2 regions of the Enterobacter sp. fkY84-1 genome follow, and region 2 is predicted to be linked to the other one. Evidence: predicted binding sites of a transcription regulator. Region 2 holds the regulator's gene; the other holds the start of a gene.

Region 1 (15,047 bases), 1.7 Mb from region 2:
TGATCTTCCAGCGCCGCTGCCGCCGTGGCGGACTCCTGCACCAGCGCGGCGTTTTGCTGCGTCACGCTGTCCATCTGCGAAACGGCCAGGCTCACCTGTTCAATGCCGCGGCTCTGCTCGTCAGAGGCAGAGGAAATCTCGCCCATGATATCGGTCACGCGGGTCACGGCGGCGACGATTTCCTTCATGGTGGTGCCTGCCTCGCTAACCTGCTCAGAACCGGTATTCACGCGGCTGACGGAGTTCTCGATAAGCCCTTTGATCTCTTTCGCCGCCTGCGCGCTGCGGCTCGCCAGGGTCCGGACTTCACCTGCAACAACCGCAAAACCACGCCCCTGTTCCCCGGCGCGTGCCGCTTCCACCGCGGCGTTAAGCGCCAGAATGTTCGTCTGGAACGCGATGCTGTCAATCACGCTGGTAATATGCGCAATTTGCTGCGAACTGTCGGCGATCTCGTTCATGGTGCGAACCACGTTATCCACGACGTGACCGCCGCGCGCGGCCGTTTCAGAGGCGTTTTTCGCCAGCAGCGTGGCCTGACGGGCGTTATCGGAGTTCTGTTTAACCGTCGCGGTCAGCTCTTCCATGCTGGCGGCGGTCTCCTCGAGCGAGGCGGCCTGCTGCTCGGTGCGGGCGGAAAGATCGTTGCTTCCTGCGGCAATTTCGCCTGCGCCGGTGTAGATGGAATCGGTACTTCCGCGTACGGCGCTGACGGTGGTCACCAGCGACTGCTGCATCTCATGCAGGCCGGCGGCCAGCTGACCCATCTCATTGCGGCCCGAGATAGCGATCTCCTGCGTCAGGTCGCCCCCTGCAATGGCGCGAATATGGTCCATAATGGAGTGGAGTGGTTTTAACAGCAGGTGCTGTAAACCCTGCCAGATGACCACCAGAACCGCGATAACGGCCAGCAGAATTGCCGCCAGCGTCCACTGCATCTGCGTGAAGCTGCTCTGATTCTCTTCGGTTGCGGCCTTCAGCAGGGTGTTGTTTTCGGCGCGCCAGCGGTTATAGACCGCTTCCATATCGTCCTGCGCCTGCTGCGCATCCAGATCGCCATAGGCCTGATAGTTGTCGGCGCGCAGATACTCAATCGATAAACGCATGACTTCGTGCATCTGGTTCCAGGATTTCTGCATCTCGTCGGTCAATGCCGCCTCCTGGCCCTTAACCTGCGGCAGTTTCTGCCACTCTTTGTTATAGGCTTCGGCTTTTGCCAGCGAGTCGCCTGCGGTGCCCAGCAGTTTATTGATCGCCGCCAGGGAAGCCGGGTCACGCTGGTTTTTCAGGTAGCGGATCGCCACGCGGGTGACGGTGACGCGCGTTTTCACCAGCGTGTTCACGCTGTCGCTCAGGCTTTCCTGCTGGGCATTGAGCACGCCGGAGTTCTGGAAGTTATGGCGATCGTTACTGACGGCAGAGTAGAACAACCCTCCCGTGACAACTTGCAGCAGGCAGAATATGGTGAGGGCAAAGATAATACCGGTAATCACGTGCAGATTTTTCAGCATAGCGGTCGTCCGTTAGAGAAGATGCAGGGTTACTTCATTACTATCGTCGTAGAGAATGTAAACTTTAATTAACTCGCGCTTAACTAAGGGGCCCTTTTGGGAACCTGTTGTAAATCCGGATCATTTTTATGAGGAAGGTCAACATGAGCAGCATTGATAAAAGCGGGACATACGCGCTCGGGACGCGGACGGTGAAACGGCTGGGCTACGGCGCGATGCAGCTGGCCGGGCCGGGCGTCTTTGGGCCGCCGAAGGATAAGCAGGCCGCGCTGGACGTGTTACGCGAGGCCGTGGCGGCGGGAGTGAACCACATTGATACCAGTGATTTTTATGGTCCTCATGTCACCAACCAGCTGATCCGCGAGGCGCTTCATCCTTACCGGGACGATCTGACGATCGTCACCAAGATTGGCGCCCGTCGCAACGACAAAGGCGCCTGGCTGCCGGCCTTTTCCGCGCAGGAGCTGACGCAGGCGGTGCATGACAACCTGCGTAATCTGCAGCTGGACGTGCTGGACGTGGTGAACCTGCGGATCATGTTTAGCGCGCACGGGCCAGCGGAAGGGTCGATTGCTGAACCGCTCTCCACCCTGGCAGAATTACAGCAGCAGGGGCTGGTGCGGCATATTGGTTTGAGCAACGTCACGGCCACCCAGGTCGCGGAAGCGCAGAAGATGGTGCAGGTGGTGTGCGTGCAGAACATGTACAACATTGTGAACCGGGGTGACGATGCGCTGGTGGATCTGCTTGCGCAGCAGGGGATTGCGTATGTGCCGTTCTTCCCACTGGGCGGCTTTACGCCGCTGCAATCGTCCGGGCTGAAGGCTGTCGCGGATTCACTGGGCGTCACGGCAATGCAGGTTGCGCTGGCATGGCTGCTGCAGCGTTCTCCGAATATCCTGCTGATCCCGGGCACCTCTTCCGTGGCGCATCTGCGGCAAAACCTCGCGGCGGGAGAACTGCAGCTTCCGCCTGACGCACTGGAAACATTGAATACGCTGATGGACTGATCGTCACAGGCGCAAAGCCCGACATGTGCTTCCGGGCTTTGCGCGTTTTAAATCTTCTGACACTTCAACGCGTTTGGGTTCGCTTCCGGAAATGACCTTGATCCCTGACCATAATCCGTAATACTGTATTTATATACAGTATATGGCGAGAAAGGCATCATGGACACTCTCTTTTCTTATCAACCAAAACAAATCATTGAACTACCTTTGTTTTTAGAACGTGTTGCCTGTGGGTTTCCCAGCCCGGCGCAGGATTATGTGGAGGATCGTCTCGATCTTAACCGGCTGGCAGTGAGGCACCCCAGTGCGACCTATTTTATCAAGGTGAGTGGAGACTCCATGATTGGCGCGGGGATTGGCGACGGCGATCTGCTGGTGGTTGACCGCTCGTTAAATGCCGAACATGGGGATATCGTCGTGGCGTCGGTCGCCGGTGAGTTTACGGTGAAAGAGCTACAGACGCGCCCGGTTCTGAGGCTGTTGCCACATAACGCCCGCTATCAGCCGATTACCTTTCAGTCCGAAGAGGAGTTGCAGATCTTCGGCGTCGTCACCCACACGCTTAAAACGCATAAACATGTTCGCGCTGGTTGATGTGAACAGCTTCTATGCCTCCTGCGAGAAGGTATTCCGCCCCGATCTGGAGGGGAAGCCCATCGTGGTGGTGTCCAACAACGACGGCTGCATAATTTCACTCTCGCGGGAAGCAAAGCAGTTCGGCATAAAAATGGGTGAGCCCTATTTTAAATTCAAAGAGAAGCTTTTTCCGGCGAGGGTTTACGTCTTCAGTTCGAACTATGCGCTGTATGCCGACCTCAGCAGTCGGGTGATGCAGACGCTGACGGATCTGGCTCCGGCCATAGAAATTTACTCGATTGACGAGGCGTTCGTGAACGTTTCAGGGATCGGTAACTGCATGTCGCTGGACGCGTTCGGACACCAGATGCGCACGCAGGTCTTTAAAAACACGGGCTTAACCGTTGGCGTCGGCATTGCCCCGACAAAAACGCTGGCGAAGCTGGCCAACTATGCGGCGAAACGCTGGGCCAGTACCGGCGGCGTGGTCGATCTGTCAGGCCGGGAGCGGCAGCGTAAACTGCTGGCAAAGGTTCCGGTAGAGGAGGTATGGGGCGTAGGGCGGCGCATCACGAAAAAACTGAACGCGATGGGGATTACCACGGCGCTGGAGCTGGCGGAGGCCTCCTCGTGGGTCATTCGCAAACATTTTAACGTGGTGCTGGAGCGTACGGCGCGCGAGCTTCGCGGCGAGCCCTGCCTTGACCTGGAAGAGTACACCCCCACGAAGCAGCAAATCATCTGTAGCCGTTCGTTTGGTCATCGCATTACGCAATATGAAGAGATGCACCAGGCGATTTGCGCCTACGCGGAACGCGCCGCAGAGAAACTGCGCGGCGAGCATCAATACTGTCGCTTTATCAGCGTGTTTGTGCGCACCAGCCCGCATGCGGACAACGAAATTTATTACGGTAATCAGGCTTCGGTCACCCTGATGACGCCCACCAATGACTCGCGGGATATCATCCGTGCCGCCACGGAGGCGCTGGGGCGGATATGGCTCGACGGGTATCGCTATATGAAGGCCGGGGTCATGCTGGCGGACTTTTTCAGCAGCGGTGTCGCTCAGCTTAATCTGTTTGACGACAATCGCCTGCGCGCCAACAGCGCGGCGCTGATGGAGATGATCGACAGCGTCAATCACTCCGGCAAAGGGAAGATATGGTTCGCCGGGCAGGGGATTGAGAAACCGTGGGCCATGAAGCGGGAAATGTTGTCACCGGCCTATACGACGCGGTACGCGGATTTACCGGTGGCGAGGTAAAAGGCGGTTATTTTGTGGCGTTGTGGGTCGCGATCTCAGGCAGTAATTGCTCAATCACGCTGACGACCTTTCTGACGCGCTGCGGAATAAAGCGGGCATCAGGATAAACGGCATAGAGGAAGCGATCGGGTAACCGCCAGTCGGGCAGCACCGGTACCAGCGTGCCCGCCTGCAGAGCCCTGGCCACGAGCGGTCGCTGCATGCCGCCGATACCCATGCCGGATTCCAGCGCCTGCAGCAGCGCGTCGCTTGTGTTGGCACGGAAAACGGTATTCACGTTGACCTCGACCGTCTCCGCGTCAGACATCAGGCGCAGGGGAGCATCCAGCGGAATGCCGCTGAACCGCACGTGTGGGAGCGTCGCCAGTTCGCTGACCGCGTGTACCGCCTGAAAGCCGGGAGCGGCAAACAGTGCAGCTTCAATACGCCCCAGCACGCGAGCCGCGTGCGCCTGCGGAGGCTCGCTGCTCAGCCGTATCGCGACATCCACGCCCTCCGCCACCAGATCGGCAAGGCGGTCATCCAGGGAAAGCATCAGCTGCAGTTCGGGATGCAGGCGCTGTAGCGCCAGCAGATGCGGCAAAATGATCTGCCCCAGGCCGCTCGGCAACTGGACATGGACGCGTCCCTGAACGCTATGATCGACAGGATGTAAACGCCTCTCCGCTTCCCCCATGGCGTCCAGCACGAGCTGCATATCACGCCGGTAGCGTTCCCCTTGTTCGGTCAGCTTCATCGTACGCGTCGTACGGTGCAGCAGTACCACACCCAGCGATTCCTCAAGCGCCGCGATCTGTTGACTGACGGCGGACTGCTTAATACCGGTCTGACGGGCAGCCGCTGAAAACGAGCCCGCTTCAGCGACGCGCAGAAAGGTAGAAATGGCATTGAGCTTATTATTCATTTAATGATTTTGCTTATAAGTGCCATCGGTTTCATGGGATATCTCCAGAAAAAATAATATATCACACTGCGTCTGTCACCCTTTCCGGAGAAATACCATGAATAATAGGCAGCAACACAACGTCGCCCTGGTCGCGGGCGCCAGCGGCATTGTCGGCAGACAGATGATCAACACGCTCCTGCACCATCAGTGGCAGGTGATCGGCCTTAGCCGCCATGCCGGGTCGCATCCTGACGGCATTCCGATGGTCAAGATCGATTTACTGGATGAAAAGGACAGCGCCCGGGCGCTGCGCTCCCTGGACGGTACCACCCATCTCTTTTACAGCGCCTGGGCGAACGCGGCGAACTGGGAAGACATGGTTGAGCCGAACGTCACCATGCTGCGTAATCTGGTCAGCATCCTCGAAAAAACGGCACCTTTGCAGACGGTAAGCCTGATGCAGGGGTACAAGGTCTACGGCGCGCATCTGGGACCGTTTAAAACCCCGGCGCGCGAAAGCGATCCCGGCGTACCGGGTGCCGAATTTAACGCCGCGCAGCTTGCGTGGCTCAGCCAGTTTCAGCGGGGAAAGCGCTGGCACTGGAATGCCATCAGGCCGGGCGTGGTAGGGAGTGCGGTACCGGGCAATGCCATGAACCTTGCGCTGAGCATTGCCCTGTACGCCTCCCTGTGCAAGGCGCTGGGTTTACCGTTGCGTTTTCCCGGTTCGGAACAGACCTGGCACAGTATCGTTGACCATACAGACGCCGGGCTGCTGGCCGACGCCACTCTGTGGGCCGCCGCGTCACCTGCGGCACAGAATCAGGCGTTCAACGTGAATAATGGCGATATCTGGCGCTGGAGCGAGCTCTGGCCGCGCATCGCACGCTGGTTTGACCTGGACTCTGCACCGCCGGTGAGGCTGTCATTTCATCAGCTGTTTACGGACTATCGCGGCGTATGGCGCGAGCTTGCCGGAGAGCGGCTGGTGGAAGCGGATATTCTGCAGCTGAGCGACGGGCGGTTTGCCGATTTTGTCTTTAGCTGGAATTACGACATGTTTGGTGACGGGAGCAAGCTGCGCAGGGCGGGCTTTACGCAAATGCAGGCGACGGATGAGATGTTTTTCCACCTGTTCGCGCAGTTGAGAGCCGCGCGGATTATTCCCTGACCGTAAGGGTTGTTGTCATCAACGATCGGCGCGTTATACTCACGCGTTAAAATGAATGTATTGTGGGGCAGGGATATGCACGAAAGTCTAAAAATGATATCAGTCGCTCTGCCCCTCATTGCGCTTCTCATTCTGTTAAGCTTTTTGGTCAGACGCATTCGCCAGGCAAAACGTATCATTTCAGACCGTAACGGGATGAAAAAGATCTCTGCCAGTCCCTCAATATTTGGCGGAAATGCAGGTAAAACCTGGTTTTATGATGACCAGTTTTTATATGAAGTTAAAAACAACGCCACCCGTAAAATTGCGCTGGCTAACATCATTAAAATCAGACCGGGGAATACCGAGATAAACAGCAGACGGGTCTGGATTGTTATTTACCGCGACGGTGTTAATGAAAAACAGGTGCAGTTTTATAACAATCTTACCCTCTGGAATCATAACTTCACGGCTTTTCTGGTAGCGGTAAAACGTGCCAATCCTGACGCTGTGGTTAAAGAACGCGCAATCCTCAATGTGTGAAAAAGAACCGCAGACGGTTTGCGGACGCTGCTCCTGTGCAGCGTCCATAGCATCAGGGTTAAGGGCTTACTCAACCGTTAACGCATCGACAACCTCGGCCACGCTTTTCACGCTGCGGATATTCCCGATCCCCGTGCCGAGCGCGATATACCCTTCATCGGTATTATTTTCCAGCATGCCCAGGCGCAGGCCCCGTAATCCGCCCATCGCCTTGCCCAGCGCTTCGTTGCTTGCGCCCGCTTTATCCATCGCCGCCAGTTTTTCCGCCAGTTTGCCGGGAAGAGAACGATAGTAGTGGGGGACTGTGCGGAAAAGCAGCAGGTCCAGGCCGTTGGCGGCAACAATTTTCTCTTTGACCCCCTGCGGCACGCGGCTTTCTTCGGTACTGATAAAGACCGAACCGGCAAACACGCCTTCCGCCCCCAATGCATGCGCCGCTCTGGCGGTGCGATTATCGGTAATACCGCCCGCGGCCATCACCGGGACGTGCTTCACGGCGTCGGCAATCAGCGGCACGATGGAAAAGGTCCCCAGCGCCGTCGCGGGTAGCGTCCCACCCTCGTCAAAACCGGTGGCGACGATGATGTCTGCACCCATCTCTTCAGCAAGAAGGGTGTTTTCCGGCGTGGGATTGATGTCGCGGTAGATAATGGCAATACCCGCCTCTTTTAACTCACTAAACAGCGCGGGAATAATGCTGCCTTCCCCATAGCCCGTGTACACCACGGCCCTGACGCCTTCCTCTTTTACCACCTTAAGAATTGGCCCGGTCCAGACGTCATTAACGGCGGTGGGGATCAGGTTCACGCCGAAGGGTTTTTCGGTCAGCCGTTTGGTTTTCCGAATTTCTTCCCGCATTTTTTCGGCGGTCTCTTCCGGCGTGGAGACCGCGGTATCGGCGGTTAAACCGGCGTTGGGGCCCAGCACGCCGAGTCCTCCGGCATTGCTGACCGCGGCCACTAAACGGGCATCAGTAAGCCAGGATAACGGTCCCTGAATAACGGGCTTTTCGATACCCAGGATCTGACAGATACGGTTATTTTTCATAGCAGACTCTCCCTTACGTTTGAATGAGGGAGAGTGTAGAGAGGAAGATTGTTAGGAAAAATAGCCAAAAACATTCATCACTGTTATAAAATTAATAACAATCATTTTCTCCCGCTCGCGGCAAGACATCCCTTATGCAAATAAACCTCTTTGAATCTATTCGGATTTTTATTGAAATTGTCGACTCGGGGAGCCTTACCCAGGCGGCGGAAAATCTGCGGGTCCATCGACCGGCAGTGACCAAAGCGCTGCAGCTTCTGGAACAACACAGCGGCACGCGGCTCCTGCAGCGCACCACGCGTCGGATTAGCCTGACGCCGGATGGGGAAGCCTTTTATCGCCGCAGTAAACCCCTGCTGGCGCAGGCGGACGAATTACTGGAGTCGTTTGGCGCCGATCGGCCGATACACGGCCAGCTGCGTGTGGATATGCCCATCTCTTTTGCGGCGCTGCGGGTGATACCCAACCTGCCTGATTTTTATCGTCAGCATCCTGATATCGACATCATCCTGAGCAGCTCTGACCGCCGTCGGGATATGCTGCGGGACGGTCTGGACTGCGTGCTGCGGGTGGGCGAGCTGGACGACGGCGACTATATCGCGCGTAAAATCGGGAACATTAAAATCACGACCTGCGCCAGCCCGGCCTGGCTGGCTGAACACGGTACGCCAGAAACGCTGGAGGATTTACGCAAGCATCAGGCGATTAACTGGATTAACAACAGCAGCAGGCACGTTCAGCCGTGGACGTTTACCACGCCAGAGGGTGTCGCGGAGATCGCGCTACCCGGTAAGCTCGTGGTGGATAACTCCGAGGCCTACATCGCGGCAGGCCTGGCCGGGCTGGGGGTAATGCAGGGAATGAATCTCTTTCTCCAGCCTTACATTGACCGCGGCCTGCTGGTTGAGGTCCTGCCTGAATATCGTTCGCCGGACCGCAAACTGTCACTGCTCTACCCACACCGTCATCTCTCCCGCAAAGTGCGGGTATTTACCGAGTGGCTGGAGAGTCTGGTGTGAAAGCGGCCAGCTCATGGCATAGCGCACCAATCTGCTCCACGGCAGTGAGCAGGCGGGGCGTCGGTTCGTTTGCACAGTTTAGCCGCAGAAAGTGCGTAAGTTCTGCGCCAGGGGAAAACAGGGGGCCGGGGCTGACGCCAATACCCCGCGCCAGCGCGCGGCGATGCACCTCCAGCGCGTTGACCTGCGGAGGAAGTTCGACCCACAGCAGAAAGCCAGCTGCGGGGACGTTTACGCGGGTACCGGGGGGAAAACTGGCCCCGACCTGCGCCACGACGGCGTCTATTCCCTCTGCGATCCGCCGCTTTAGCCGCCGCAGGTGACGGTCGTAGTCGCCGCTTGCCAGCATCTCGCTCGTCGCGGCTTCCAGCAGCGGCGCACCTGCCCACTCTCCGGCCATGCGGGCCTGCAAGACCTGCGGGTAATAGCGTCCGGCGGCAATCCAGCCGATTCGCCACCCCGGTGCAAGCGTTTTTGACAGGGAGCTGCAGTAAATCACATTCCCGCTCTGGTCGAAGGCTTTGCAGGCCGGAGGACGTTGCCCGTCACCGACCAGGTCACCGTAAACGTCGTCCTCAATCAGAGGAATACCGGCTTCTTCAAGCAGAGCAACCAGTTCCTGCTTGCGCGCGACGGGCATGCTGGCACCCAATGGGTTTTGCACGGTGGGCGAGGCCAGAACGGCCGCGGGACGGTGGCAGCGGATGGCGTCAGCCAGCGGTTCCAGTAACAGACCTTCAGCAGGATCGGTGGGGATTTCTAACGCCTTCAGGCCTAAATCCTCCAGCAGCAGGAGCGTGCCAAAGTAGGCGGGCTGCTCCACCGCCACCACATCACCTGGCTGACACACGGCCCGCAGGGCCAGGCGCAGCGCCTGCGTCGCGCCTGCGGTAATAATCAGATCGTCCGCGCCGAAACGGGCTCCCCACTGTGCAGCACGCGCCGCAATCTTGCTTCGTAAATCACGCCTTCCCGGCGGCAGGCTGTAGCTCTGCCCATGCGCGTCCAGACGACGGCCCACGGAGTGTAACGCCCGCTGTAGGGCCTCCCCGGGCAGCCACGCGGGATCGGGCAGGGCGGCGCCCAGCGGGATCAGCCGAGCTTCTGCACTGCTGAACAGCGACCGGGCCACGGCGGACATAGTCACGGGCACCGGGCCCGGCGTGGAACGCGCGGGCTCCGCGCGCGGAGGGAGGCTGATCTGGCGGATGTAATAACCTGAACGCGGTCGCGCAACGATCAGCCCTTCAGCCTCAAGGCAGCGAAGGGCCTCCAGCGCCGTCGGAAGGCTCACGTGCTCGCGTTCGGCCAGTTTACGCGCGGAGATCATCCGGTCACCGACTCGCAATGCGCCTGAAGAGAGCGTGAGGCGCAGACGCTCAGCAATCCGGCGATAGTGTGGGGAGGGGGCAGACATGGGTATCTGTTCAGGCTAATTTTCGATAAAACTGACTATACAGCCAATGATGTGCGCCAACTATAGTGTCCGGCATGTTCAGGACAAGGAGGCATTATGCACAGCGATAATTTCGACATTTCCTCGTATTTCAAACGCATAAACTACACCGGACCGGCGGCGGCCGATACGACCACCCTGCATGCGCTGATGCGTCATCAGCTCTTTTCCGTTCCCTTTGAAAATCTGGACGTGCAGGCGGGGAAAATTGTCTCGCTGGCACCAGACGACATTGCCGAGAAGGTGTTAAAGAAAGGGCGCGGCGGCTACTGCTATGAGGTGAACGGGCTTTTTGCCATGGTGCTGGAGGCGTTAGGGATACCTTACCGTTTTGTGGCGGCGCGCCCGATGTTCTACCCCGCGCGGCGTCCGAAAACCCATATGGCGCTCATCGCCGAGGTGGAGAGCCGCCAGTGGCTTTGCGATCTCGGGTTCGGCAGCTACGGCATCCGCGCGCCAATGGCGCTGGACACGCTTGACGTGGATATCACCCAGGATTTCGACACGTTTCGCCTGAGCCGCAGCGCGGAGGGCGAGTATCTGCTCGAGGCGAAGGTGGAAGGCGAATGGGCCCGACAATACGGCTTCGATCTCACGCCTCAGGAGTGGATTGATTTCGTCCCGGCCAACTACCTGAACTCCACGCACCCGGATGCGATCTTTGTGCAGAAGCGGGTGGTGGTGCAGCACAGCCCGGAAGGACGCCAGATTTTACTGGGCGATATGCTGAAAACCATCACGGCGAACGGCACTGAAACGCGGCAGCTGGCGGAGGATGAAATCCGCCATGTCCTGAAAGACCGTTTTGCGCTGACCGCCGCGTAATCGGAGAACGATGGGGACTCAGCCCGGCCCGTCGGCTGCGGCTTTGCGCTGAGCCCCCCACTGTAACAGCAGGCTAAACGACGCGGGTAACACGGTCAGCGTCACCAGCGTCGCAGCCAGCAGCCCGCCGATGATGGCATAGGCCATTGGGCCCCAGAAGACCTGGTGAGAGATGGGGATCATCCCCAGAATGGCGGCACAGGCGGTCAGACAGATGGGTCTGGCCCGGTGCTCCGCGGCCGCCATAATCGCGGCATCATTTGCCATCCCCTGAGCTAGATTGCTGTCAACCTCGCTAATCAATATTACCGCGTTACGTACGATCATCCCCGCCAGGGCGATGACGCCCAGCAGCGCAACAAACCCCATCGGCGTTCCGCCGGGCAGCATAGCCAGCACGATCCCTGGTAAACCAAACGGGGCCATCAGGAGCGCCAGCAGCATCCGGGAATATCGCCGCAGCTGAAGCATCAGTAGCAACAGCATGATGACCAGCGTGACCGGAAGAACGGTAAAGACGGAGCTGTTCCCCTTATCCGATTCGGCAACCGCGCCGCCCTCTTCAATGCTGTAACCTGCGGGCAGGCTCGCGCGCAGTTTATCCACCGCCGGACGCAGCGCGGCGGATACCGCTTCAGCCCTCAGCCCCGGGGCGAGGTCGGTTTGCACCGTGATAAAGGGCACGCGCTGGCGGCGCCAGATGACCGGATCGTCCACGCCCCAGACCGGCGTTGCGACGGCGCTGAGCGGAATTTTTTTACCGTCATTCCCCTGAATCGTGAGTGAGGAGAGGGTGGCGGTGCTCTGGCGCGCGCTGTCCTCGGCCCTGAGCACCACGTCGACAAGGCGGTCATTATCTCTGATGGACGTGACAACGCTGCCGGACCAGACGGTATTGAGCGTGCGGGCGAGGCTTTCTGACGATATTCCCGCCGCTCTGGCCGCCGTCTGATTCACCTTAAGGGTGATGACCCTCTCCGGCTCTCCGGCCGTCTGGTTAACGTCGCGTGAGAACGGGGAGCGGCCAATCGCGTCCGTGAGACGGTTCGCAAGCGCCCGGACCTGCAGATAATCCGGCCCGCTCACCCGGTATTTGATGGGCCAGCCGACGGGAGGCCCCAGCTCAAGGGGCGACACGCGGGTGATGATGTCGCTAAATTGCGTCGCCAGGATCGTGTTGAGCTGTGCGTGCAGACGATCCCGCGCCGCAAGATCCTTCGCGACCACAACCATCTGGGCGATATTTTCATTTTCCAGCAGCACGTCCATCGGCAGGTAAAAACGGACGGCGCCTGAGCCAACGTACGTCGAAAAGCGATCGATATTGCTGTTGTCGGCCAGCGCTTTTTCCAGCTTTTCCACCTCTCTGAGCGTTTCCGGCTGCGACGCGTTGGCCGGAAGCGTCAGGCTGACCAGCAACTCGGGCCGGTCCGAGGCGGGGAAAAACTCGCCCTGCATAAACGTCGTGCCGTACGCTGACAGCCCCAGCGCGGCAAGCGCAATCAGTACGGTAGCGAGCCGGTGGCGGAGCGCCAGGCGTAAAAGCCGTCCATACCCGCGCGCGATCCGTCCCGGTCCTGCCGCGTGATGTCTGACTTTTTCCGGCAGCAGCCACGTGCCCGTTAGCGGCGAAAACAGGATCGCGACGGCCCAGGAGCAGAGCAGGGCGATGAGCACCACCGCAAACAGGGAGAAGCAGTATTCACCGGCGCTGGAGGCCGCAAAACCAACGGGAATAAAACCGGCAATCATGACCAGAGTACCGGTGAGCATCGGGAAGGCCGTCGTTTTGAATGCATAGGTGGCCGCGAGTCGGCGGGAATCCCCCGCTTCCAGTCGGGAGACCATCGTTTCGACGGCGATCATGGCGTCATCCACCAGCAGGCCCAGGGCAATGATCAGCGCCCCGAGCGAGATACGCTGAAGGCCAATACCGGCGAGCATCATGCCGACAAACGTCATGGCAAGCACCAGCGGAATGGCCGTCGCCACCACCAGTCCGGCCCGCAAACCCAGCGAGACAAATGAAACCGCCAGCACGATAACAACGGCTTCGATAAGTACCCGGATAAACCCGCTTACCGCTTCACTCACCACCGCTGACTGATCGGCGACTTTCACCATCTCAATACCGTGCGGCAGCCCGGCGCTGAGGGCCGCCATTTTTGCGTTCAGCGCAGCACCGAAACGCAGCATGTTGCCTGTCGGTGCCATCGACACCGCCAGCCCGATAGCCGGTTTGCCGTTCACCCGGTAGGCCGGGGCCGGTGGCTCTGCGATTTCCCGGGTGACGGTGGCAATGTCGGTCAGCGGAATATAGCGATTGTTAACGTGCAGCGTGACGGCGCGTAAACTCTCTTCGGTGGTGAGCGCCCCGCTGACCTTTATCGCCATGTTCTCCTGCCCGGTACGCATCGTTCCTGCCGGGACAACGGCGTTTTGCGCCCGGAGGGCGTCGGCAACGTCCTGAATATCCAGCCCCATACCGGCCAGGCGCGCCGGAGAAAAGGCGAGAACCCACTGCTCCTGCTGTTCGCCCAGCAGGGTGGTTTTGCCCATATCCGGCAGGGACATGAGCTCGCGCCGTATTGTCTCTGCGCTATCCCGCACCTCCCGCAGCGTGAAGCCTTCGGGAATAAAGGCGTAAATTGTGCCGAACGTGTCGTCAAACTCGTCATCCACGGCAGGACCCTGCACCCCTTCGGGCAGGGACGGCGCGATGTCCTGCATTTTTTTGCGAACCTGATACCAGATATCGGGCACGCGTTGCGGGGGCGTATCGTCACGGAGGTTGACGTGGATAACGGTGCGTCCGGCACGGGTTTCACTTTCGAGATAGTCCAGCCAGGGCGTTTCCTGCAGCTTTTTTTCAAGCGTATCGGTCAGCAGGCGGGTGGTATCCGTCACGGAGGCTCCCGGCCACTGTGCGGAGACGACGGCCGTTTTAATGGTGAATGCCGGATCTTCGTTACGCGGCAGCTTTTCATAGCAGAACACGCCCATCGCAATCACCAGCAGCATGAAAAAGCTGACCATCTGCTGGTTCTTCAGCGCCCAGGCGGAGAGGTTAAATTGGGCTTCCGATCCTGTGTTCATGGCTGAACCTCTCCGGCCATCACCGGCTCGCCGGATCGTAATGTGCTCACGCCCGCCGTAATCACCCTGTCGCCGGGCTCAAGGCCGGAGGCAATCATGACGGAGGTGGCCGTATAGCCGACGGGCACCACCACGCGCAGCTGCGCCCGCGACTGCGGGGTAATCACAAAAACCGCCGGTTTGTCGCCGGCACGGGTCAGCGCGGATGCGGGAAGGGTGTACCCGTGCGGGGCTGACGATGGCAACGTGACGGTAACACTGGCACCCAGCGCCATGGCCGACGGCGGGTTTTGCAGGGTGGCTCTGACGCGCCAGGTGCGGGTCTGAGGATCGGCCTGCGGGGTCATATCCCGAAGCACGGCAGACGCCTGCACCGACGGGTCGCTGAGCAGGGAAACCCGCAACACCGACTTATCCAGAGGCGGGATCGCATCGGGCGCGGCAATATCAAACGCCACGTCGCGGGCTTCCCCGGTCGCCAGCGTCAGCACGGACTGGCCGTCGCTGACAACCTGTCCTGCAGAGGCGCTCACGGCCGTGATGACGCCCGCTTGTGGAGCGATCAGTCGCGTCCAGCCGAGGGTTTCGCGGGCATTTCGCCATGCGGCCTCGCTGCTTTTTAAGCGCGCGCGGGCGACAAGCCAGTCAGCCCGGGCGCTGTCGA
Region 2 (15,047 bases):
AGTTCACGCAGACGTTGCAGGTTGTGTCGCAGAGCGCGGCGGTTAATGACAACAGTTGCCGCTTGCATTTGAATTCCTTAGAAATTACTCATCATCATATTGAGGACCGGCATAGTTGTCGAAACGCGACCACTGGCCGTTAAAGGTCAGACGCACCGTCCCGATCGGGCCGTTACGTTGTTTACCAATAATAATTTCGGCGATCCCTTTCAGGTCGCTGTTCTCGTGATAAACCTCATCACGGTAGATAAACATGATTAAGTCGGCATCCTGCTCGATCGAGCCGGATTCACGCAGGTCGGAGTTGACCGGACGTTTGTCGGCACGTTGTTCCAGAGAGCGGTTAAGCTGCGACAGCGCCACCACCGGCACGTGCAGCTCTTTGGCTAACGCCTTGAGCGAGCGGGAAATTTCGGCGATCTCCAGCGTACGGTTGTCGGAGAGCGACGGGACGCGCATCAGCTGAAGGTAGTCGATCATGATAAGGCCGATACCGCCGTGTTCGCGGGCGATACGACGCGCGCGGGAACGGACTTCCGTCGGCGTCAGGCCGGAGGAGTCATCAATATAGATGTTACGTTTTTCCAGCAGAATGCCCATGGTGCCGGAGATGCGCGCCCAGTCCTCATCGTCGAGCTGACCGGTACGGATGCGGGTCTGGTCCACGCGCGACAGCGATGCCAGAGAACGCATCATGATCTGCTCGGAGGGCATCTCAAGGCTGAAAATCAGTACCGGCTTATCCTGCAACATCGCCGCATTTTCGACGAGGTTCATCGCAAATGTCGTTTTACCCATCGACGGACGCGCGGCGACGATAATCAAATCCGACGGCTGCAGACCGGCGGTTTTTTTGTTGAGATCGTCATAACCGGTGTTCACCCCGGTCACACCGTCGTGCGGCTGCTGGAACAGCTGTTCGATACGGGCGACGGTGGCGTCGAGGACATCGGCGATGTTTTTGGGGCCTTCGTCTTTGTTGGCACGGCTTTCGGCGATTTTGAAGACGCGGGACTCGGCAAGATCGAGCAGGTCTTCACTGGTGCGACCCTGCGGATCAAAACCGGCTTCGGCGATCTCATTCGCCACCGAGATCATCTCGCGGACAACGGCACGTTCACGCACGATGTCGGCATAAGCGCTGATGTTTGCCGCACTTGGCGTGTTTTTTGACAGTTCTGCCAGATAGGCAAACCCGCCGACGCTGTCCAGCTGTCCCTGACGCTCCAGCGATTCCGCGAGCGTGATCAGGTCAATTGGGCTACCCGACTCCTGCAGGCGCGCCATTTCGGTAAAGATATGACGGTGCGGACGGGTGTAGAAATCCTCAGACACCACGCGCTCGGCGACGTCGTCCCAGCGTTCGTTATCCAGCATTAAACCGCCCAACACCGACTGTTCCGCTTCAATCGAGTGCGGCGGGACTTTTAACCCTGCGACCTGGAAATCACGCTCGCGAGGTTCAGTCTGTTTGTTGAAGGGTTTGTTTCCTGCCATAGTGAATGGAGTTACCGAGATAAAGAGTGGGTCGAAAGATTACCACATTCTGGAGGAAGCATGGCAACACGTATTGAATTTCACAAGCATGGTGGCCCTGACGTACTCAACGCGGTGGAGTTCACCCCTGCCGCGCCTGGCGAAAACGAAGTGCAGGTTGAAAACAAAGCCATCGGCATAAACTACATCGACACCTATATTCGCGGCGGGCTCTACCCGCCTCCGTCGATGCCGAGCGGACTGGGCACCGAGGCGGCCGGCGTCGTCGTCAAAGTGGGCAGCGCGGTTAAGCATATTAAAGAAGGCGACCGCGTGGTGTACGCGCAATCTCCGCTGGGCGCTTACAGCTCCGTCCACAACGTCCCGGCGGATAAAGCCGCCCTGCTGCCCAACGCCATCTCCTTTGAGCAGGCGGCGGCCTCCTTTCTGAAAGGGTTAACCGTTTACTACCTGCTGCGCAAAACCTATGAAATTAAACCCGACGAGCAGTTCCTGTTTCATGCCGCGGCGGGTGGCGTCGGGCTCATCGCCTGTCAGTGGGCAAAAGCGCTGGGCGCAAAACTGATCGGCACCGTGGGCAATGCCCAAAAAGCCCAGCGCGCGCTGCAGGCGGGCGCCTGGCAGGTGATTAACTACCGTGAAGAGAGCATTGTCGAACGGCTGAAGGAGATCACCAGCGGCAAAAAGGTGCGCGTGGTGTATGACTCGGTAGGGAAAGATACCTGGGAAGCGTCGCTGGACTGCCTGCAGCGTCGTGGGCTGATGGTGAGCTTCGGGAATGCGTCAGGTGCTGTCACCGGCGTGAATCTCGGCATCCTGAACCAGAAAGGCTCGCTGTACGTCACGCGCCCTTCCCTGCAAGGCTACATCACCAACCGGGAAGAACTTGAGGAAGCCAGCAACGAGCTGTTCTCGCTGATCGCCAGCGGCGTCATTAAGGTGGATGTGGCAGAAGCGCAGAAATACCCGCTAGCCGACGCGCAGCGCGCGCATGAGGTGCTGGAGAGCCGGGCAACGCAGGGATCGAGCTTGTTGATTCCCTGAGCCCAAAAAAGAAATTGGGCTTCCCGTGGGAAGCCCTTTCTTTTTTTAGTTCGGCTGTATGTAGGGTACAGCGCGATGAATTCTTTAACGGCAGTCATAGTGACAGATTCGATAAGTAAATCCTATTCTGTTCTAAGCCAGGCTGCCGGAAAAGTTACAACTCTGTGACGAACCCCTCAATACCTTAGTAACGGAAGCGGTTATTGCGCTGATAAATGGGCACTTTTGGCGATTTAATCGCCCGTATCACCCATACCACCGCCACGGCCAGCAGTAACCACGGCAGCAGTTTGATCGTCAGGGCAAACAATCCGCCAATAAACATGACGACCGTCGCCACCACGATAGCCGCCAGAATGCCGAGCAGCGAAATGCCCGTTGCTAACAGCATGACAAAAAAGCCAATCACAAAAAGTAGTTCCAGCATGGTGCTCTCCCACGAGTTCCCGAATGATGCAGCAAACATTACAAGAATCATGCCAGACATAACGTGTTGTTCTTAAAGCAAAACGCCCCGCGAGAATTCGCAGGGCGTGGTGAATTTGACGAACTTTTAGCGAAAGTTATCGCTTGTCCGCCACCAGGCGCAGCGCATGTTCCAGCACCTCAATATCGGCCCCGGTTTTATGGGCATTTTCGCTCAGGTAGCGACGCCACTGACGCGCGCCCGGAATGCCCTGGAACAGCCCAAGCATATGGCGAGTGATATGGCCGAGATACGTACCGTTGCTCAGCTCGCGCTCAATGTAAGGATACATCGCACGCACCACGCCAACCGGATCGGTGTCTGCACCTTCGATGCCAAAGATTTCGCGATCGACCGTCGCCAGAATGCCCGGGTTCTGATACGCCTCGCGCCCGACCATCACCCCATCCATATGTTCAAGATGCGCTTTGGCCTCTTCCAGCGACTTGATGCCGCCGTTAATGGACATCGTCAGGTGCGGGAAGTCACGCTTCAGCTGATACACGCGCGGGTAGTCCAGCGGCGGGATCTCACGGTTCTCTTTCGGGCTCAGGCCGGAGAGCCAGGCTTTTCGCGCATGGATGATGAACATCTCGCATTCGCCCTTGCCGGAGACCGTATTGATGAAATCGCACAGGAATTCGTAGCTGTCCTGGTCGTCAATGCCGATGCGGGTTTTGACCGTCACCGGAATGGAAACGACGTCGCGCATCGCCTTGATACAGTCCGCCACCAGCTGCGCGTTCCCCATCAGGCAGGCGCCGAACATGCCGTTTTGCACGCGATCGGACGGGCAGCCAACGTTGAGGTTGATCTCGTCGTAGCCGCGCGCTTCAGCCAGCTTCGCGCACTGCGCCAGCGCGGCCGGATCGCTGCCGCCCAGCTGCAGGGCAACCGGATGCTCTTCTTCGCTATAGGCCAGATAGTCGCCCTTGCCGTGAATGATTGCGCCTGTGGTCACCATTTCGGTGTACAGCAGCGTACGGTGGGAGAGCTGGCGCAGGAAATAGCGGCAGTGTCTGTCCGTCCAGTCGAGCATCGGCGCAATGGAAAAACGGTGTGCAGGGAAAGCGGTCTGTAATTCTGACGACATGGCGAAGTTTTAAGCATCTGGTGGAAAAGGGGCGCTACTATAGCACAAAGAAAAGCCGGAGGCGCAGCGCCTCCGGTGGACTTTAGAACGTCATGCTCAGCTGAGCCCCTGCGCCCCAGGTTTCGTCTTCACCGTACAGGCCCATCAGGTCAACATGCACGGTGCTAAACGGCGCGAAACCGACACCGCCGGTAAAGACATTGCTGTCGTTACCCTTCACGTCGGCACGATAACCCGCACGCACCGCCAGCCAGCTCAGCGGCGTCACCTCGGCACCGACACCCACGTACTGCGACGTATCTTCGCTCTTGAAGCCTTTGGTTTCGGTCAGATCGCCATCGGCGGTCAGCGTCACCAGGTCGTTGTGCCAGGCAGCACCGGCGGTCACCAGCGGACGGATCTGGTAGGTGTCTTTATAGCTCACCACTTCTCCCGTACGGCCGTTGCGGATACGGATGTCTTTGGTGTCGATATCACGCGACATCAGGTTTTGTCCGCTCACGCCCACGGTCCAGTGTTCGCCGAAATCGGCCGCAATACCGGCATCCACGTTGAAGCCCGTATCGTCAGTGCGGTAGCGGCTGTCGTTCCACTTGTTACTGTCGTAATCGTAGATTGACGTGGTGTAGTTATAGACCCAGGTTTTTTGCAGTTTTGGCGTAACCCCCACGGAAACCGGGACGCCACCCAGATCGAACTGACGGGCAACAGCAACACCGTAATCGGAGACTATCGCCGCCCGGCCGGATGCCGTTGAGTTGAGGTTTTTGGTGATCTGATCCGTACCATTCAGCGCAGCGTCCAGCGCGACACCGGCAGCCACGACATTGCTTCGTTGAATACGGCGAAGGTAATCAATATCTTGCTGATCGATAGACGAGCTCACCCGGCCATGGGCATAGCCTTTCGCCATGAAGGCTACCGAAAGGACATCGTTAGGGATACTCACCGCAAGCCCTGCCCCTGCCGTTGCGCGTGCGGTTTTGCCTTTGAGATAGTCCAGCTCATCGGCCAGATCTTTGGCCGCGCCCTGGAATTGATTAATGGAACCTAATGGATTGGTGATAATTTCTCGTGGCGTGAGATTATCAACCACATCCTTGTAGTGATTAATTTTGTCGTTGATGTTATCAATCTCGTCCTGAAGATTGTCTTCATCCGTGATTTGCGCGCCAACCGAAGGCAATATGACCGTCACATCATCGTCCGGTTTTGCCTTTGCCAGCAGCGCGGGGTTGATTAACGCCCCACTGCCATAGCTTCCCGAAGCCACGCCGGTGCCACCCATTGCGTCGCTGCGTGATTCTGTCCAGGTATTGGCTGCTCCCGCCTGATTTGCCATAAACAAGGAGACAGCAATGCTAACCACCGAAAATTTAAAATTTTTTTTCACAGTATGCCCGTTATAGTCTGTTATGAAATAACCCCTGTCTGTTATCACCCAAACAGGAACGAACTATTGCTGTGAATAAGTAGTAAAAGACCCGCTATTTCTTTCCCTAAGTAAAACTCCCTTACGGCCTGTTATATTTTGTGACGGCCCTCAATATTTATAGAAGAGGAAATTATTTTTTCCCAGGTTTTCCATCATGCGGTCCAAAAAACTGCGGGGGATGATCTACCCAGCGATCTTCCCGCGTGGCGGCATACACGGGGTTGAGCGGGTAGTAGATGCGGTTGTGCTTCTTGTTGGCCTCGCCAACGACCAGGAGCCGAACCTCATCGTCCGTGTTGTTGATAAAGGTATGACAGATGCCGGTTCCGGCGGGAAAGCCTACGCTGTCGCCAGGCTCCAGTTTCCACAAGTGGCCGTTAATCCAGGCTTCAGGGTAGCCTTCGAGCACGTAAACAAACTCTTCTTCGTCGCTCTCCGCATGCGGATAGGACGTTCTGCGCCCAGGCGGCAGGCGCTCATGATGGATGCCAATACGCCCGAGCCCAAGCTTGCGAGCCAGCGGTGCGCCAATGGAAAACAGCTCATCGCTGTCGGGGTAGGTCGAGTCATCCGCGCCTTCCACGTCGCGCCAGTGTCGAATGCAGTCAGGTCTTTTCATTCTGGTTCTCCCGGTTTTCGATGGGTCAGGTATAGCACAGACTGGCGGATCTCGGTGTTTTTAGCAGAACATGATAAAGTGAAGGTTTTCCGTCCTATAACATCCGGGGTGCTACATGGATAAGTCCACAAAAGAGCTGTTAGCGCAGGCCGAAAAGCTGTGTGCGCAACGCAATGTGCGCCTGACTCCGCAGCGCCTTGAAGTATTACGTCTGATGAGCCTGCAGCAGGGTGCCATCAGCGCCTACGATCTGCTGGATCTCCTCCGCGAAAGCGAGCCGCAGGCAAAGCCGCCGACGGTCTATCGCGCGCTGGATTTCCTGCTTGAACAAGGGTTCGTGCACAAGGTGGAATCCACCAACAGCTATGTGCTATGCCATCTGTTCGATCAGCCCACCCACACATCGGCGATGTTTATCTGTGACCGCTGCGGCGTGGTGAAAGAAGAGGCTGCGGAAGGCGTGGAAGATATTATGCATACGCTGGCAGCGAAAATGGGCTTTGCCCTGCGTCATAACGTGATTGAAGCGCACGGGCTCTGTTCCGCGTGCGTGGAGGTGGAAGCCTGTCGCCATCAGGACGCGTGTCAGCACGACCACTCTATCCTGGTGAAGAAAAAGCCGCGTTAGCGTCAAAAGCAAAGGCGGCTCATGGCCGCCCTCAGGGTGTACTTCCTTGTACTTTCGGGTGTAGCCCGGTTACCAGCGGTAGTCGTTGCGTTTTTCCCAGTCGCCCACTTCTTTTTCCGCCTGGTCTTTTGCGTAGCCGTAACGCTCCTGGATTTTACCGACAAGCTGATCGCGTTTACCTTCGATAACGGTCATGTCGTCATCCGTCAGCTTACCCCACTGTTCTTTCGCTTTACCTTTGAACTGCTTCCAGTTGCCGCCGATTTCGTCTTTATTCATCATCGTGTCCTCTTCGTTAAGCGTCGGGTCGTAACGTCCGTTACGTTCTTTTCTGCTGGACGTGATAATTATTGTAGTTAAGGATTCCGTGGTTAATTTCATATTCGGAATCTTTAACCGTCACGATATATCGGAGCGCGAGGGAAACCAGGTATTGTTTTGCCAGTGCCGGTGCCAGATAAACGCCAGCGATAACCCGCGCAGCGAGAGGAAGACGGCCAGGGCCAGCCACAGGCCATGATTACCCAGCCAGGGGAGCGTCAGCAGCGTCAGGCCAAATCCGGCCGCCGCGACAGCCATACTGTTGCGCATTTCGGCTCCGCGCGTCGCCCCAATAAACATGCCGTCCAGCAGATAACACCAGACGCCAACCACCGGTAAGACGACTTGCCAGATCAGATAGTGGCTCGCCAGCTCGCGCAGCGCAGGGAGAGAGGTAAGCAATGCAACGATTTGCTCACCGAAGCAGGCGTAAACCAGACCAAAGGCCAGCGCCACCAGCCCCGACTGACGGCAGGCAGCCCGCCACACCTCCCGAAGCTGCCCGCTTTCGCGCGCGCCGTACGCCTGCCCGGAATGCGCTTCAACCGCGTAGGCAAATCCGTCCAACGCATAGGCGGTAAAGGTCAGAAGCGTCATCAATACCGCATTCACCGCAACGATTTCCGGCCCCAGTCGAGCCCCGAAAACCGTCAGCGCACCAAAGCAGAGCTGAAGAAGAAGCGAGCGCAACATGATGTCACGGTTGAGCGCCAGCAGCTTACGGATATTGCCGCGCCATGCGGTTTTGAGCAGCGCCAGGGAGATCCCGCGCATGGCCAGCACACGCCGGACCATCCACAAGCCAATGATAAAGGTCCCGTATTCGGCAATCGCCGTCGCCAGCGCCGCGCCCTGCACGTTCATATGCAGACCCATGACCAGCCAGACGTCCAGAACAATGTTGAGCAGATTACCCACCACCAGCAAAATCACGGGCGCGCGGGCGTACTGCACGCCCAGTAGCCACCCCAGCAGAACCAGGTTTGCCAGCGAGGCGGGTGCGCTGAGCCAGCGGATTTCCAGGAACCGTCGCGCCTGCGCCAGTACCGCTTCGCTGCCACCGACGATATGAAGCGCAAGATCGATCAGGGGGGCCCGCAATACAACGATTAACGCACCCGCGCCAAGCGCGAGGATCAGCGGCTGCACCAGTGCGCGCGCCAGACGCAGCGGATCTTTCGCGCCATAAGCCTGTGCGGTAAGACCGGTGGTACTCATGCGCAAAAAGAGCAGCAGCATAAACAGGAAGCTGGTTGCCGTCGCGCCAATCGCCACGCCGCCAAGATAAACCGGTGAATCAAGATGGCCTATAACGGCAGTATCAACCAGCCCCAGCAAGGGCACGGTAATATTGGAGAAAATCATCGGCAGAGCAAGACGCCACAATGCCTTATCGGATGCCGTCAGCAGTGACATGAAAGATACCGGGAGTGGGGAATGAATCAGGCTACAGCGGTGCCATAGCCTGTCAGGAAGAGATTACAGCCATTCACCGTTGCGAATCACGCCTACCGCCAGACCTTCAATAGAGAAGCTCTGTTCGCGGAGGTCGACCACAATCGGGGTGAACTCGCTGTTTTCGGGCAGCAACTGAACAGTGTTACCCTGCTTTTTCAGACGCTTAACGGTCACTTCGTCATCAATGCGTGCGACCACGACCTGGCCGTTTCGCACGTCCTGGGTTTTATGCACCGCAAGCAGATCGCCATCAAGAATGCCGATGTCTTTCATCGACATGCCGCTGACGCGCAGCAGGAAATCAGCGCTCGGTTTGAACATGCCGGGATCGACCTGGTAGTGACCTTCAATATGCTGTTGTGCCAGCAGCGGCTCACCTGCAGCAACGCGGCCTATCAGCGGAATGCCCGTCTCTTCTTCCACCAGCAGGCGGATACCACGCGACGCGCCTGACACAATCTCAATCACACCCTTACGCGCCAGCGCTTTCAGGTGTTCCTCGGCAGCATTCGGAGAACGGAAGCCCAGACGCTGCGCGATTTCCGCACGCGTGGGTGGCATACCCGTCTGGCCGATATGATCCCGAATGAGATCAAACACCTCTTGCTGCCTGGTCGTTAACGCTTTCATTCCGCCCCCTGGGTGTATATACAGTTATGCTGTGAGTATATACAGTCAAAGGCGATTTTGGAACCAAAAACTGCACAAAAAACCAGGGACTTAATTATTCCTCGAGGCTCATCGGAAATGTGACCAAAGCAGGGTGACCCAGGTGATAACGGCAGTGATAATCGCCAGCAACACGGCAGCAGAGCCCATGTCTTTTGCACGGCCAGAAAGCTCATGGAAATCGGAACCAATGCGATCAACAACGGCCTCAATAGCGCTATTAAGAATTTCCACTATCATCACCAGAAGTACGGAACCGATAAGCAGTACGCGGGTAATCGCATCAACATCAAGGAAACAGGCGACGATCACCGCGATGATTGCGGCGACGCCCTCCTGGCGAAAAGCGGCTTCGTTGACCCATGCGGCACGGAAACCTTTCCATGAATAGCCGGCGGCTTTGATGATACGCGTTAACCCAGTGGTATTATTGGCCATTAAAAGAACCTTTTTTAAAAAAGAGCGTCATTAACATGAGGCGGAGCGCGTTTCGCTACAGCCTGAAGTATGACGGGTAACAACAGAAATTTTGCGCGCTTTCTGTTATCCTTGCGCCGCAATTGCATTATTAACCAGAGGCTTTACATCGTTTATGTCCGGCTGGCCACGAATTTACTACAAATTACTTAATTTACCATTAAGCATCCTGGTAAAAAGCAAGTCTATCCCAGCAGAACCCGCGCTGGAACTGGGGCTCGATACGTCGCGCCCCATTATGTACGTTTTGCCTTATAACTCGAAGGCAGACTTACTGACGCTTCGCGCCCAGTGTCTGGCGCATGACTTACCTGACCCGCTTGAACCGCTGGAAGTTGACGGTACGCTGCTCCCGCGCTACGTCTTCATCCACGGCGGGCCGCGCGTGTTTACCTATTACACGCCGAAAGAAGAGTCCATCAAGCTGTTCCATGACTATCTCGATCTGCACCGCAGCAACCCCGATCTGGATGTGCAGATGGTGCCGGTATCGGTGATGTTTGGTCGTCGTCCGGGTCGTGAAAAAGGCGAAGAGAATCCGCCGCTGCGCATGCTTAACGGCATCCAGAAGTTCTTCGCGGTCTCCTGGCTGGGACGCGACAGCTTCGTGCGCTTCTCCCCTTCCGTTTCGCTGCGTCGCATGGCGGACGAGCACGGCACCGACAAGATCATCGCGCAAAAACTGGCGCGCGTGGCGCGTATGCACTTCGCCCGTCAGCGCCTGGCGGCCGTAGGGCCACGCCTCCCGGCGCGTCAGGACCTGTTCAACAAGCTATTGGCTTCAAAAGCGATTGCCCGCGCCGTTGAAGATGAAGCGCGCAGCAAGAAAATTTCGCATGAGAAAGCTCAGCAGAACGCCATTGCGCTGATGGAAGAGATCGCAGCGAACTTCTCTTACGAGATGATTCGCCTGTCCGATCGTATTCTCGGCTTTACCTGGAACCGCCTGTATCAGGGTATCAACGTCCATAACGCCGAGCGCGTGCGTCAGCTGGCGCACGATGGCCATGAGATTGTCTATGTCCCCTGCCACCGCAGCCACATGGACTACCTGCTCCTTTCCTACGTGCTCTATCACCAGGGGCTGGTGCCACCGCACATCGCAGCCGGTATCAACCTGAACTTCTGGCCCGCGGGCCCGATTTTCCGCCGCCTGGGCGCGTTCTTTATTCGTCGTACCTTCAAGGGCAACAAGCTCTACTCCACCGTGTTCCGCGAGTATCTGGGCGAGCTGTTCAGCCGCGGCTATTCCGTGGAGTACTTCGTGGAGGGCGGTCGTTCCCGTACCGGTCGTCTGCTCGATCCGAAGACCGGCACGCTGTCGATGACCATCCAGGCCATGCTGCGCGGAGGTACCCGTCCGATCACGCTGGTGCCTATCTACATCGGCTACGAGCACGTGATGGAAGTGGGCACGTACGCGAAAGAGCTGCGTGGCGCGACCAAAGAGAAAGAGAGCCTGCCGCAGATGCTGCGCGGCTTGAGCAAGCTGCGCAATCTCGGTCAGGGCTACGTGAACTTCGGCGAGCCGATGCCGCTGATGACCTACCTGAACCATCACGTGCCGGAGTGGCGCGAGTCCATCGATCCTATCGAAGCGGTGCGTCCGGCCTGGCTAACGCCAACGGTTAACGGCATCGCGTCCGAGCTGATGGTGCGCATTAACAACGCCGGTGCGGCTAACGCCATGAACCTCTGCTGTACGGCGCTGCTGGCTTCACGTCAGCGCTCGCTGACCCGTGAACAGCTCACGGAGCAGCTGGATTGCTATCTGGACATGATGCGTAACGTGCCGTATTCGGTTGACTCGACCGTGCCTTCTGCAACCGCCAGTGAACTTATCGATCACGCGTTGCAGATGAACAAGTTTGAAGTGGAGAAGGACACGATCGGCGACATCATCATTCTGCCGCGCGAGCAGGCGGTGCTGATGACCTACTACCGCAACAACATCACGCATATGCTGATGCTGCCGTCGCTCATGGCCGCCATTATTACCCAGCATCGTCATATCTCCCGTCAGGAGCTATTGCGCCATCTTGAGACCATCTATCCAATGCTGAAAGCGGAGCTGTTCCTGCGCTGGAGTAAGGATGAGCTGGCGACAGAACTGGATAAGATGACGGAAGAGATGCGTCGCCAGGGGCTGATTACCCTGAACAACGACGAGCTGCACATCAATCCGTCACGCTCCCGCACCCTGCAGCTGCTGGCGGCCGGTGCGCGCGAAACGCTGCAGCGCTACGCCATCACGTTCTGGCTGCTGAGCGCGAACCCGTCCATCAACCGCGGTACGCTGGAGAAAGAGAGCCGGACGCTGGCCCAGCGCCTGTCCGTTCTGCACGGTATTAACGCCCCTGAATTCTTCGACAAAGCGGTCTTCAGTTCTCTGGTGCTGACGCTGCGCGATGAAGGCTTCATCAGCGATACGGGTGATGCCGAGCCGGAAGAGACGTTGAAGGTGTACCAGATGCTGGCGGAGCTGATTACCTCGGACGTGCGCTTGACGATTGAGAGCGCCACGCAGGGTGAGTAACACAATGCCGGGTTATGGCCCGGCCTGATGCCCTGGATAATAAAAAGGCCCGGTAAGCGCTGACGCTACCGGGCCTTATTTTTAGCCTTGTTAAATCACCGCATTTAGCTGAGCAGCGTAAAGGCAATCATCCCGACAATTGCACCCGTCGTGCCGAGGATAGTTTCCATCAGCGTCCAGGTTTTCAGGGTTTGCGCTTCGGTGGCGCCGGTAAACTTACCGAACAGCCAGAAGCCGGCGTCGTTAACGTGAGAGACCACAATCGAACCGCCCGCGATACAGATAGAGAGCGCGGCCATCTGGGCACCGGAGTAGTTCAGCTGTTCAATCACCGGCATCACCAGACCCACGGCGGTTAAACACGCCACGGTGGCGGAACCCTGGATGATACGTACCGCCGCAGCCAGCACAAAGCAGGTGACCGCAATCGGCAGGCCCATCCCGGTCAGCGCTTCGCCCAGAGCCGGGCCCACGCCGGAATCCACCAGCACCTGCTTGAACACGCCGCCTGCACCGATCACCAGCAGGATAATCCCCGCAGGCTGCAGCGCCGCACCGCAGATCTCCATCACCCGGTCTTTTGGCATCCCCTGACGCATCGCCAGGCCGTAAATCGCCACCAGGCACGCCACCAGGATCGCCGTGAACGGATGACCAATGAACTCAAACCATTCGTAGGCGGTAGAACCGACCGGCACAAAGCGCGCGGCGATGGTTTTCAGGCCCACCAGCACTAGCGGCAGCAGGATCAGCGACAGGCTGAAGCCGAAGGATGGCATTTTGCCCTCGCCCAGGTGCGGCTCGGTAATGTCGTCCGGAATGTGCAGCTCAACGTAACGGCTGATGAAGTTGCCCCACAGCGGACCGGCGATAATCATCCCCGGGATTGCCGCGCACAGGCCAATCAGGATCATCCAGCCAAAGTCGGCGTGCATCTGGGAGGCCAGCAGCATCGGGGCAGGCCCCGGCAGCAGAAACGCTGCGGCTGCCGCCACGCCCGCAAACAGCGGAATGACCAGCTTCACGAGGTTAGTACCGGTATGGCGCGCCATGGAGAAGGCGACGCTTATCAGCAGCACAACGGCCACTTCGAAGAACAGCGGCAGCGCGCAAATCAGACCGGCCAGACCAATCGCGTAATGCGCACGACTGTGGCCGAAGGATTTCAGCATCTTAACGGCAATCTGGTCGACCGCGCCCGTCTCGTGCAAAATCTTGCCAAACATCGCGCCCAGCGCGACCACAATCGCCAGGAAGCCCAGCGTACCGCCCATCCCTTTTTCCATTGTCGCGGCGATCTTGTCGAGCGGCATACCGGAAAAGAGACCTGCACCAATAGAAACCACCATCAAAGCAACAAAGGCGTGCATGCGCGCCTTCATCACTAAAAACAGCAGCAGCAATACCGAACCCACTGCTGTCAAAACTAGCGTTAATGTACTCAAAACTTACTGCCTTTTATTAATGACCTCGATGGTGCTGGCAACAACACCCTCCAGTGACTGATCGATATCAACCACTAAGACGTCTTTCTCGTCTTCACCCGGCTCCTGCAGCGCTTCGAACTGCGTTACCAGCATCTGGGTTTTGAAGAAGTGACCTTTGCGCGCCTTCAGGCGGCTTTCAATCACCTCGAAATCTCCTTTCAGGTAGATGAAAGAGAGGTTTGGGTTGCCGTCGCGCAGCAGGTCGCGGTAGGTTTTTTTCAGCGCGGAGCAGACGATCAGGGAGACTTTGTTAGTGCGCTGCATCGCGAACGCGGCGTCATTCAGCGCCTGCAACCACGGTTTGCGGTCGTCATCGTTCAGCGGTTCGCCGGAGGCCATTTTCATGATGTTGCTGCGCGGATGGAGGAAGTCGCCATCAAGAAACGCAGCCTGGAGTTGATGCGCCACTTCGCTGGCCACGGCTGATTTCCCGCTACCGGAAACGCCCATCAGGACGTAGACGTGGTGATCGTGATTAGTCGTGCTCAAAGGGTGTCCCTCAGTCAATTGTTACGGGTAACAGTTATCGGTAACATTGTCCTGCTGGGGCAAAAGAGAAGCAATATCCAAACGTGCGCGAAGTGAATAAGTGTGAGCTACTTCAAATTTGTCAGTTCAAATAGATCCACCCGGTGACAAGGTGAAACCTAAATCTAACATTTTCGGGGTCACCGTCTCGCCACGAATGCGCGCCAGCAGGCGTTCTGCGCCAATGCGGCCCATACGTTCACGCGGCGTCAGGACGCTCGCCAGACGCGGCTCCATCACCTGACCGATGTCATGGCCGTGGAAACCGGCGATCGCCATATCATCAGGGATCTTCAGCCCCAGACGCTGGCACTCAAACGCTGCGCCGACCGCGAGGTCATCGTTGGTACAGAAAATACCGTCCAGTTGCGGATACTCGCGTCGCGCCTGACGCATCAGCTCAATACCCGACGTATAGGAAGAGGACTGCTCCACCATCACGCTGTACGGGGTTAAGTTCGCGTCGAGCATCGCCTGCTCGTATCCCTTCTGTTTGATGATAGTACGTTCATCAAGACGCGCACCCAGATAGGCGATATGACGATGCCCGCGGGCGATAATGGCCGCCGTCATCTGGCGCGCCGCTTCGAAGTTATCAAAGCCGACGGCGATGTCGAGGCACGGCGACTGGCTGTCCATCAGCTCCACGACCGGAATACCGGCCACTTCAATCATTTTGAGCGTGCGGGCAGTGTGGGTTCGTTCGGTTAAAATCAGGCCGTCAATGTTCCAGGAAAGCATCGATTCAAGACGTTCCTCTTCGAGTTCCGGCTTGTACCCGTAGTGGGC

Evidence for each region. Region 2 encodes LexA, which represses DNA repair genes until DNA is damaged. Its sites were predicted from a motif close to TNCTGTATGTACATACAGNA; they were not measured.
Region 1: umuD (translesion error-prone DNA polymerase V autoproteolytic subunit) is a predicted target of LexA. The motif match lies at 2,643-2,662, and genes of this name have one in related genera.

What each region holds. Positions count from the first base shown of each region.
Region 1 is NZ_CP169393.1:2,037,199-2,052,245, forward strand. Features, by position in the region: gene tcp (methyl-accepting chemotaxis citrate transducer) at 1-1,511, opposite strand, end outside; gene ACEPLT_RS09735 (aldo/keto reductase family oxidoreductase) at 1,655-2,521, shown strand; gene umuD (translesion error-prone DNA polymerase V autoproteolytic subunit) at 2,681-3,115, shown strand; gene umuC (translesion error-prone DNA polymerase V subunit UmuC) at 3,099-4,361, shown strand; gene ACEPLT_RS09750 (LysR family transcriptional regulator) at 4,369-5,265, opposite strand; gene ACEPLT_RS09755 (SDR family oxidoreductase) at 5,363-6,418, shown strand; gene ACEPLT_RS09760 (hypothetical protein) at 6,494-6,940, shown strand; gene ACEPLT_RS09765 (NAD(P)H-dependent flavin oxidoreductase) at 7,007-7,987, opposite strand; gene ACEPLT_RS09770 (LysR family transcriptional regulator) at 8,122-9,006, shown strand; gene ACEPLT_RS09775 (aminotransferase-like domain-containing protein) at 8,978-10,423, opposite strand; gene ACEPLT_RS09780 (arylamine N-acetyltransferase family protein) at 10,520-11,287, shown strand; gene ACEPLT_RS09785 (efflux RND transporter permease subunit) at 11,306-14,383, opposite strand; gene ACEPLT_RS09790 (efflux RND transporter periplasmic adaptor subunit) at 14,380-15,047, opposite strand, start outside.
Region 2 is NZ_CP169393.1:304,222-319,268, reverse strand. Features, by position in the region: gene alr (alanine racemase) at 1-68, opposite strand, end outside; gene dnaB (replicative DNA helicase) at 85-1,497, opposite strand; gene ACEPLT_RS01450 (quinone oxidoreductase) at 1,558-2,541, shown strand; gene pspG (envelope stress response protein PspG) at 2,726-2,968, opposite strand; gene dusA (tRNA dihydrouridine(20/20a) synthase DusA) at 3,105-4,100, opposite strand; gene ACEPLT_RS01435 (conjugal transfer protein TraF) at 4,183-5,493, opposite strand; gene ACEPLT_RS01430 (cupin domain-containing protein) at 5,666-6,154, opposite strand; gene zur (zinc uptake transcriptional repressor Zur) at 6,270-6,782, shown strand; gene ACEPLT_RS01420 (CsbD family protein) at 6,852-7,061, opposite strand; gene dinF (MATE family efflux transporter DinF) at 7,182-8,519, opposite strand; gene lexA (transcriptional repressor LexA) at 8,583-9,191, opposite strand; gene ACEPLT_RS01405 (diacylglycerol kinase) at 9,300-9,668, opposite strand; gene plsB (glycerol-3-phosphate 1-O-acyltransferase PlsB) at 9,823-12,243, shown strand; gene gntU (gluconate transporter) at 12,348-13,688, opposite strand; gene gntK (gluconokinase) at 13,692-14,219, opposite strand; gene gntR (gluconate operon transcriptional repressor GntR) at 14,346-15,047, opposite strand, start outside.